DNA from 3 places in the Streptomyces sp. NPDC053069 genome. Region 1 is predicted to be linked to each of the others. Evidence: riboswitches for the same ligand, from Rfam matches in the RefSeq annotation. Region 1 holds a riboswitch; each other region holds the start of a gene.
The links. A riboswitch is a leader RNA that binds a small molecule or an ion and turns the genes downstream of it on or off. The one in region 1 is predicted to bind thiamine pyrophosphate.
Positions count from the first base shown of each region.

Region 2: another riboswitch for thiamine pyrophosphate. It lies ahead of thiC (phosphomethylpyrimidine synthase ThiC); the one in region 1 lies ahead of thiO (glycine oxidase ThiO).
Region 3: another riboswitch for thiamine pyrophosphate. It lies ahead of ACIGXP_RS22580 (thiamine ABC transporter substrate binding subunit); the one in region 1 lies ahead of thiO (glycine oxidase ThiO).

Region 1 covers NZ_JBITZN010000008.1:46,778-48,970, forward strand. The annotation lists gene thiO (glycine oxidase ThiO) at 1-791, opposite strand, end outside; TPP riboswitch at 789-900, opposite strand; gene ACIGXP_RS19805 (hypothetical protein) at 954-1,304, shown strand; gene ACIGXP_RS19810 (NAD(P)/FAD-dependent oxidoreductase) at 1,336-2,193, shown strand, end outside.
Region 2 covers NZ_JBITZN010000004.1:389,646-391,838, forward strand. The annotation lists gene ACIGXP_RS11645 (YibE/F family protein) at 1-1,121, opposite strand, end outside; TPP riboswitch at 1,203-1,380, shown strand; gene thiC (phosphomethylpyrimidine synthase ThiC) at 1,373-2,193, shown strand, end outside.
Region 3 covers NZ_JBITZN010000009.1:188,862-191,054, reverse strand. The annotation lists gene ACIGXP_RS22585 (ABC transporter permease) at 1-234, opposite strand, end outside; gene ACIGXP_RS22580 (thiamine ABC transporter substrate binding subunit) at 279-1,352, opposite strand; TPP riboswitch at 1,434-1,542, opposite strand; gene rlmN (23S rRNA (adenine(2503)-C(2))-methyltransferase RlmN) at 1,566-2,193, opposite strand, start outside.

The sequences.
Region 1 (2,193 bases):
TAGACCTGGCTGCCGCGGACGACGGCCCGTACGGTGCGGCTGAGGAACGGCGCGTACCGGCGCGGCACCGTCAGCCGCAGCACCTGGCCCTTCACCGGCCGCACCGGCGGCAGCAGCGCCTCGGGCACGCCCGCGAGCCGTCCGCTCATGCTCCCGGCCGCGAGGACGACCTGGCCGGCGCGCAGCCCGGTGCCGTCCGCGAGCGTGACCCCGGCGGCCCGGTCCCGTACGACGTCCAGCCGTTCCGCCCACGCCCGGTGGAACACCACCCCGGCCCGCTCGCACGCGGTCACCAGGGCCGCCGCGAGCCGGCGCGGGTCGATCTGGTGGTCGCCGTCGACCCGCAGGCCGCCGCGCACCCCGGGCGCCAGCATCGGCTCCAGACGCCGGCAGTCCCGCCCGGACAGCCACTCGGACTCCAGGCCGCAGCGCCGCTGCAGGGCGTGCAGTTCCCGCAGATGTGCGCGGTCGTCGGCGTCGAGCGCGACCTGGAGGGTGCCGCAGCGGCGGTAGCCGAGGTCGTGGCCGGTCAGCTCGGTCAGCTCGGCCGCGAAGTCCGGGTAGCGGCGGGCCGATTCCAGATTCAGGGCGAGCAACGTCTCCTCGCCGTAGTGCAGTTCGGTGACCGCGGCCAGCATCCCCGCCGCGACCCGCGCGGCCCCGCCGCCGGGCTCGGGGTCCGCCACGGCCGTGGCGAGCCCGCGCTGCGCCGCGCGCCAGGCCGTGACCAGGCCGATGATGCCGCCCCCGATGACGAGGACGTCGGACGTGTCGGATGTACGTGACGACATGGGCGTCCAGCCCCTCCCTTCGCCGGCATGACCCGGATCAGGTTCGTACGGTCGGAGGCCGCCAGCCTCCCTCTCAGCCCGGTGCGTCCGGGCTCCCGCGAGTGCTTGTACGGTGGCCACCCTAGCCCGCCCCGCTCGTCACCCGTAAGGGAGCCCCTGCCCGTGCCCCGGTCGCTCGACGGACTGATCCTCGCCCCCGTGGCGGACCAAGCCCCAGGTCAGGTGGGCTCCCGCACCCGGTTCGCCTACCACGAGAAGGCTGGCGAGATCTGGGCCGAGTACGCGGGGGGCGACGTGGTACGCGGCCATCTGGTCGGCACCCGGGAGGGCGACCGGCTGGACTTCCGCTATGTCCAGCTGAGGACCGACGGCACGACCGCCTCGGGGCACTGTGTGTCCACGGTCGTCGAGCTGCCGGACGGGCGGGTACGCCTGGAGGAGACCTGGGAGTGGGAGTCGCGGGCGGGCTCCGGCACGAGTGTTGTGGAACAGGTCACCGAGCACGCCCGCTGACTGACGCTGCGTCACTGTCTATGGTGATCAGGTGAGCCAGCAGACAGCACAAGAGGGCACGTCACAAGGGCGGCGCGTGGTCGTCGTCGGCGCCGGCATGGCCGGGGTGCAGACCGCGGTCGCCCTGCGCGAACAGGGCTTCAAGGGCACCGTCACCCTCATCGGCGCCGAACCCCACCAGCCGTACGACCGGCCGCCGCTGTCCAAGGCCGTACTGCTCGGCAAGGCCGAGGACTCCGCCTTCGACGTGGACTTCGAGTCGCTCGGCGTCGAGCTGCGGCTCGGCTGCGAGGTACTGGGCGTGCGCCCCGCCGCACACGAGCTGGACACCGAGCAGGGCCCGGTGCCGTACGACGTCCTGGTCCTCGCCACCGGTGCCGAACCGATCAGCCTGCCCGGCACCGAGGGCGTCCCCGGCGTGCACCTGCTGCGCACCCTGGACGATGCCGAACGGCTGCGGCCGGTGCTCGCCCGGCAGCACGAGATCGTGGTCGTCGGCGCCGGCTGGATCGGCGCCGAGTTCGCCACGGCCGCCCGCGAGGCCGGCTGCGCGGTGACCGTCGTGGAGGCAGCCGACCGCCCGCTCGCCGGCGCCCTGCCCGCCGAGGTCGCCGCCCCGATGGCCGCCTGGTACGCCGACGCCGGCGCCGAACTGCGCACGCTCGCGCGCGTGGAGCGCGTCGAGCCCGGCGCGGTCGTGCTCGCCGACGGCACCCGGCTGCCCGCGGGCGCCGTCGTCGTCGGCATCGGCGCCCGCCCCGCCACCATCTGGCTGGCCGGTTCCGGCATCGAACTGGGCCCGCACGGGGACGTCCTCGCCGACGACCGGCTGCGCACCTCCGTGCAGGACGTGTACGCCGTCGGCGACTGCGCCTCCTTCCCCTCCGCC
Region 2 (2,193 bases), on a different contig from region 1:
CGCCAGCCCATTGACGGATTGGCCTCGTGCAGCTCCCAGACGGCTGACGTCTGGGTCACGGTCACGTCGTCCAGGACACCGAGCGAGCCGATGATGACGCCGGCCAGCAGCAGGCCGCTCATGTCGATCGACGGATACAGGCCATGGATCAGGCCGGTGTTGTCGTCCGTGTTGCCGGTCAGGGCGGCCCAGCCGATGAAGAGGGACCCGAGTGCACCGATCAGCGACAGGGAGATCAGCGTGCCGAGCACCGCCACCGACGTCCGCGCCGACAGGCCGTGGCACATGTACAGGGCGATCAGCATGATGGCGCTCGATCCGACCACTGCCACGAGCAGCGGGTTCGAACCCTGGAGGATCGCGGGCAGGATGAACAGGGTCAGCACCAGGAAGCTCACCGCCAGTGCGATGAGCGCCATGACGCCGCGGAGCCTGCCGACCACCACCACGGCGAGCGCGAAGATCCCCGCGAGCAGTGTCATGGGGAACTTGCGGTTCACATCCGCCACCGAGTACTGCAGGTCCTTCGGTGCCGAAGGCTCGTAGGCGACCACGACCTTCTCGCCCTGGTGCAACTGCCGGGTCTGGTCCGGCTGCACGATCTCGGTGAACGTACGGCCCTTGTCCTTGCCGGTGTCGACCCGGACGGTCGCCTTCTTGCAGCGTCCCTTCGCTTCCTGTTGCGCCGAGGCGCCCTCGGCGGTGGAGGTGTCGCCGGTCGGGGTGTCACCGGAGGCGTTCACCGACCGGCAGCTCACCTCGACGACCCTGGTGACCGTGGCCTGCTGTGTCTCCCGGTCGAAGCCGACGCCGGTGCGCTTGTGGGCCGGGGCTCCCCCGGGCCAGAGCACCAGCAGCCCGACGACGACCGCCGCGGTGAACGGGACCAGGATCGCGGCGATGACCTTGCGCAGGTGCTGGGAGACCGGGGCCGCGGGACCGTGGCTGTGGCTGTGGCTGTGGCCGTGCGCGTGACTGTGCCCGCGGCCGTGACCGCGGCCGTCGTCCCCACCGGATCCCCGCTCGGGACCCTGGTCGCCGCCGCTCCCGCCGAAGCCGGCTGCCTGCCCCGAGCCCTCTCGATGGTGCGGCTCGTGCGGCTGATAGGGGTACTGCTCCATCCTGGTCACCGCCCGATCATTGCAAGAACGGCGGGGGGCCCACTGTTCACCGCGCCACATATGACGCTAGCGTGGAGGCACCTTTGCACACGCGGGAGCTCGGAGCACCGGGCTGAGAGGGCGCTGACCTCCGTACACGCGATGTTTCACGTGGAACAGGCGATGTTCCGCAGGAAACGTCGGCAGACGGAAACCGCTGCGTCGACCGCCGAACCTGTTACCGGGTAATGCCGGCGTAGGGAGTAGGTCTCATGACCAACAAGGACGCACGCACGCCTGCCTCCGTTCAGGACGAGAAGTCCCAGGAGGCCGGGAAGTCCATCGGCTGGCACAAGGCGTACGTCGAGGGCTCGCGCCCCGACCTGCGCGTGCCGGTCCGCCAGGTGCACCTCACCAACGGGCAGTCGGTCACGCTGTACGACACGTCGGGCCCGTACACCGATCCACTCGTTGATACCGATGTCCGCAGGGGCCTGCCGCCGTTGCGGGAGAACTGGATCATCGCCCGCGGCGACACCGAGGAGTACGCGGGCCGTCCCGTCCGTCCCGAGGACGACGGCATCAAGCACACGTCGCCGCGTGGCGGGCTGCGCAATCTGGACGCGGTCTTCCCCGGACGGCCGCGTCAGCCGCGCCGGGGCCGCAGCGGAGAGGCCGTGACGCAGCTCGCGTACGCCCGTCGGGGCGAGATCACCCCGGAGATGGAGTACGTGGCCATCCGGGAGAACGTTTCTCCCGAGGTGGTCCGCGAGGAGCTCGCGGCAGGCCGGGCGGTACTGCCGGCCAACGTCAACCACCCGGAGATCGAGCCGATGATCATCGGCAAGCGGTTCCTGGTGAAGGTCAACGCCAACATCGGCAACTCCGCGGTGACCTCCTCCATCGAGGAGGAGGTGGAGAAGATGACCTGGGCGACCCGCTGGGGCGCCGACACGGTCATGGACCTCTCCACCGGCCGCAACATCCACACGACGCGTGAGTGGGTGCTGCGCAACTCCCCCGTCCCCATCGGCACGGTGCCGCTCTACCAGGCGCTGGAGAAGGTTGACGGCAGGGCCGAGGAACTGACCTG
Region 3 (2,193 bases), on a different contig from region 1:
GAAGTCGAAACGGGCGAAGACATGGGCGGCGGGCAGCGCGAGCAGCAGTGTGAGCGCGGTGGAGGCCAGCGCCTGCCAGGTGGTGAACCACAGCACGTGCCGGATGTCCGGCCGCATGACCACGTCCGTGAGCCGCCCGAACTGCCAGGCGCCGTCCACCTTCAGCCCGCGCGCGACGATCGCGGCCACGGGCCAGGCGAAGAACAGCGCGAAGAACGCGACGGGCAGGGCCATGAGCCCGAGCCGCGCCGCGCTCCCCGCGCGGTCCTTCCGAGGGGCTACTTCAGTACGAGCGAGGTCCACGACTTGACCCACTGGTCACGGTTGGCGGCGATCTTGCCGGGGGCCATGGTCTCGGGATGCTGGGCGGCCTTGCCGTACTCGGTGAACTCGGCGGGGACCTTCGCCCCCTGCACCACCGGGTAGACGTACATGTTCAGCGGCATGTCCTCCTGGAACTCCTTGGAGACCAGGAAGTCGATGAACGCCTTGGCGCCCTTGGGGTTCTTGGCGTTGCCGAGCAGTCCGGCGAACTCGATCTGCCGGAAGCAGGTGCCGTACGCCACGCCGGTCGGGGCGGTGCTGGGCCGCTTCTTGGCGTAGATCACCTCGGCGGGCGGGGAGGAGGCGTACGTCACCACCAGCGGCCGGTCGCCGCCGGCCTTCTTGCCCTCGGACGATCCCGAGAACTCCTGGTAGTAGGCCTGCTCCCAGCCGTCGACGACCTTGACGCCGTTGGCCTTCAGCTTCTTCCAGTAGTCCGGCCAGCCGTTGTCCCCGAACCGGGCGGCGCTGCCGAGCAGGAAGCCGAGGCCGGGCGAGGAGGTGGCGGCGTTCTCGGTGACGAGGAGGTCCTTGTACGCCGGCTTCGTCAGGTCGGCGAAGGACTGCGGCGGGGTGAGGTGGTGGTCTGCGAAGTACTTCTTGTCGTAGTTGACGCAGATGTCGCCGTAGTCGACGGGCGTGACCCGGTGCTTGGCCTGGTCGAGTTGGTAGGCGGCGCCGACCTTGTCGAGGCCCTTGGCGGTGTACGGCTGGAAGAGGCCGTTGTCCAGGGCCCGGGACAGCAGCGTGTTGTCGACGCCGAAGAAGACGTCGCCCTGCGGGTTGTCCTTGGTCAGGACGGCCTTGTTGACGGCCTGCCCGGCGTCGCCGTCCTTGAGCACGTGGACCTTGTACCCGGTCTTCTTCTCGAAGTCCTGGAGCACGTTCTTGGACACGGCCCACGAGTCGTGGCTGACGAGGGTCACGGACGTGGAGTCCGCGGACGACGTGCCCTCGCCGGAACCGCACGCGGACAGGCTGATCAGGCCGAGCCCGACCGCCACGGCCACGAAGGTCTTGTTCTGCACTGGATGTCCTCCTGGGGTTGGCCAGGAAGAGACGCGGCCCTGCCCGGGCTTCGCGAGGAAGACCCGGGCAGGGCGCAACAGCTTGAGTGATGACCGAACTCCCTACCCAGAATGACCTGGGCGAGGTTCAGAGGGTCTGCGGCCCTGTCCGCCGCACTCTCAGCGCTGTGGCGCTCCCCTGTCGGAATATGAAGATGTGTGGACCCGGCCAGATTACCGCTCGGTGGCCGCCAGCTGACCACAGGCTCCGTCGATCTCCTGGCCCCGGGTGTCCCGGATCGTCACCGGCACACCATGAGCGGCGATGGCCTCGACGAAGGCCTTCTCGTCCTCCGGCCGGGAGGCGGTCCACTTCGACCCCGGCGTCGGGTTCAGCGGAATGAGATTGACGTGCACGGGCTTGCCCTTGAGCAGCCGCCCGAGCCGGTCACCGCGCCACGCCTGGTCGTTGATGTCCCGGATGAGGGCGTACTCGATGGACAGCCGGCGCCCGCTCTTCTCCACGTACTCGAACCCGGCGTCCAGCACCTCGCGCACCTTCCACCGCGTGTTCACGGGGACGAGGGTGTCACGCAGCTCGTCGTCGGGGGCGTGCAGGGAGATCGCGAGCCGGCACTTGAAGCCCTCGTCGGCGAACCGGTGGATGGCCGGCACGAGCCCGACGGTGGACACGGTGATCCCGCGCTGCGACAGCCCCAGCCCGTCCGGGGCGGGATCGGTCAGCGCCCGGATGGCACCCACGACCCGCTTGTAGTTGGCGAGCGGCTCGCCCATGCCCATGAAGACGATGTTGGACAGCCGGGCCGGGCCGCCCGGCACCTCGCCGTCCCTGAGCGCCCGC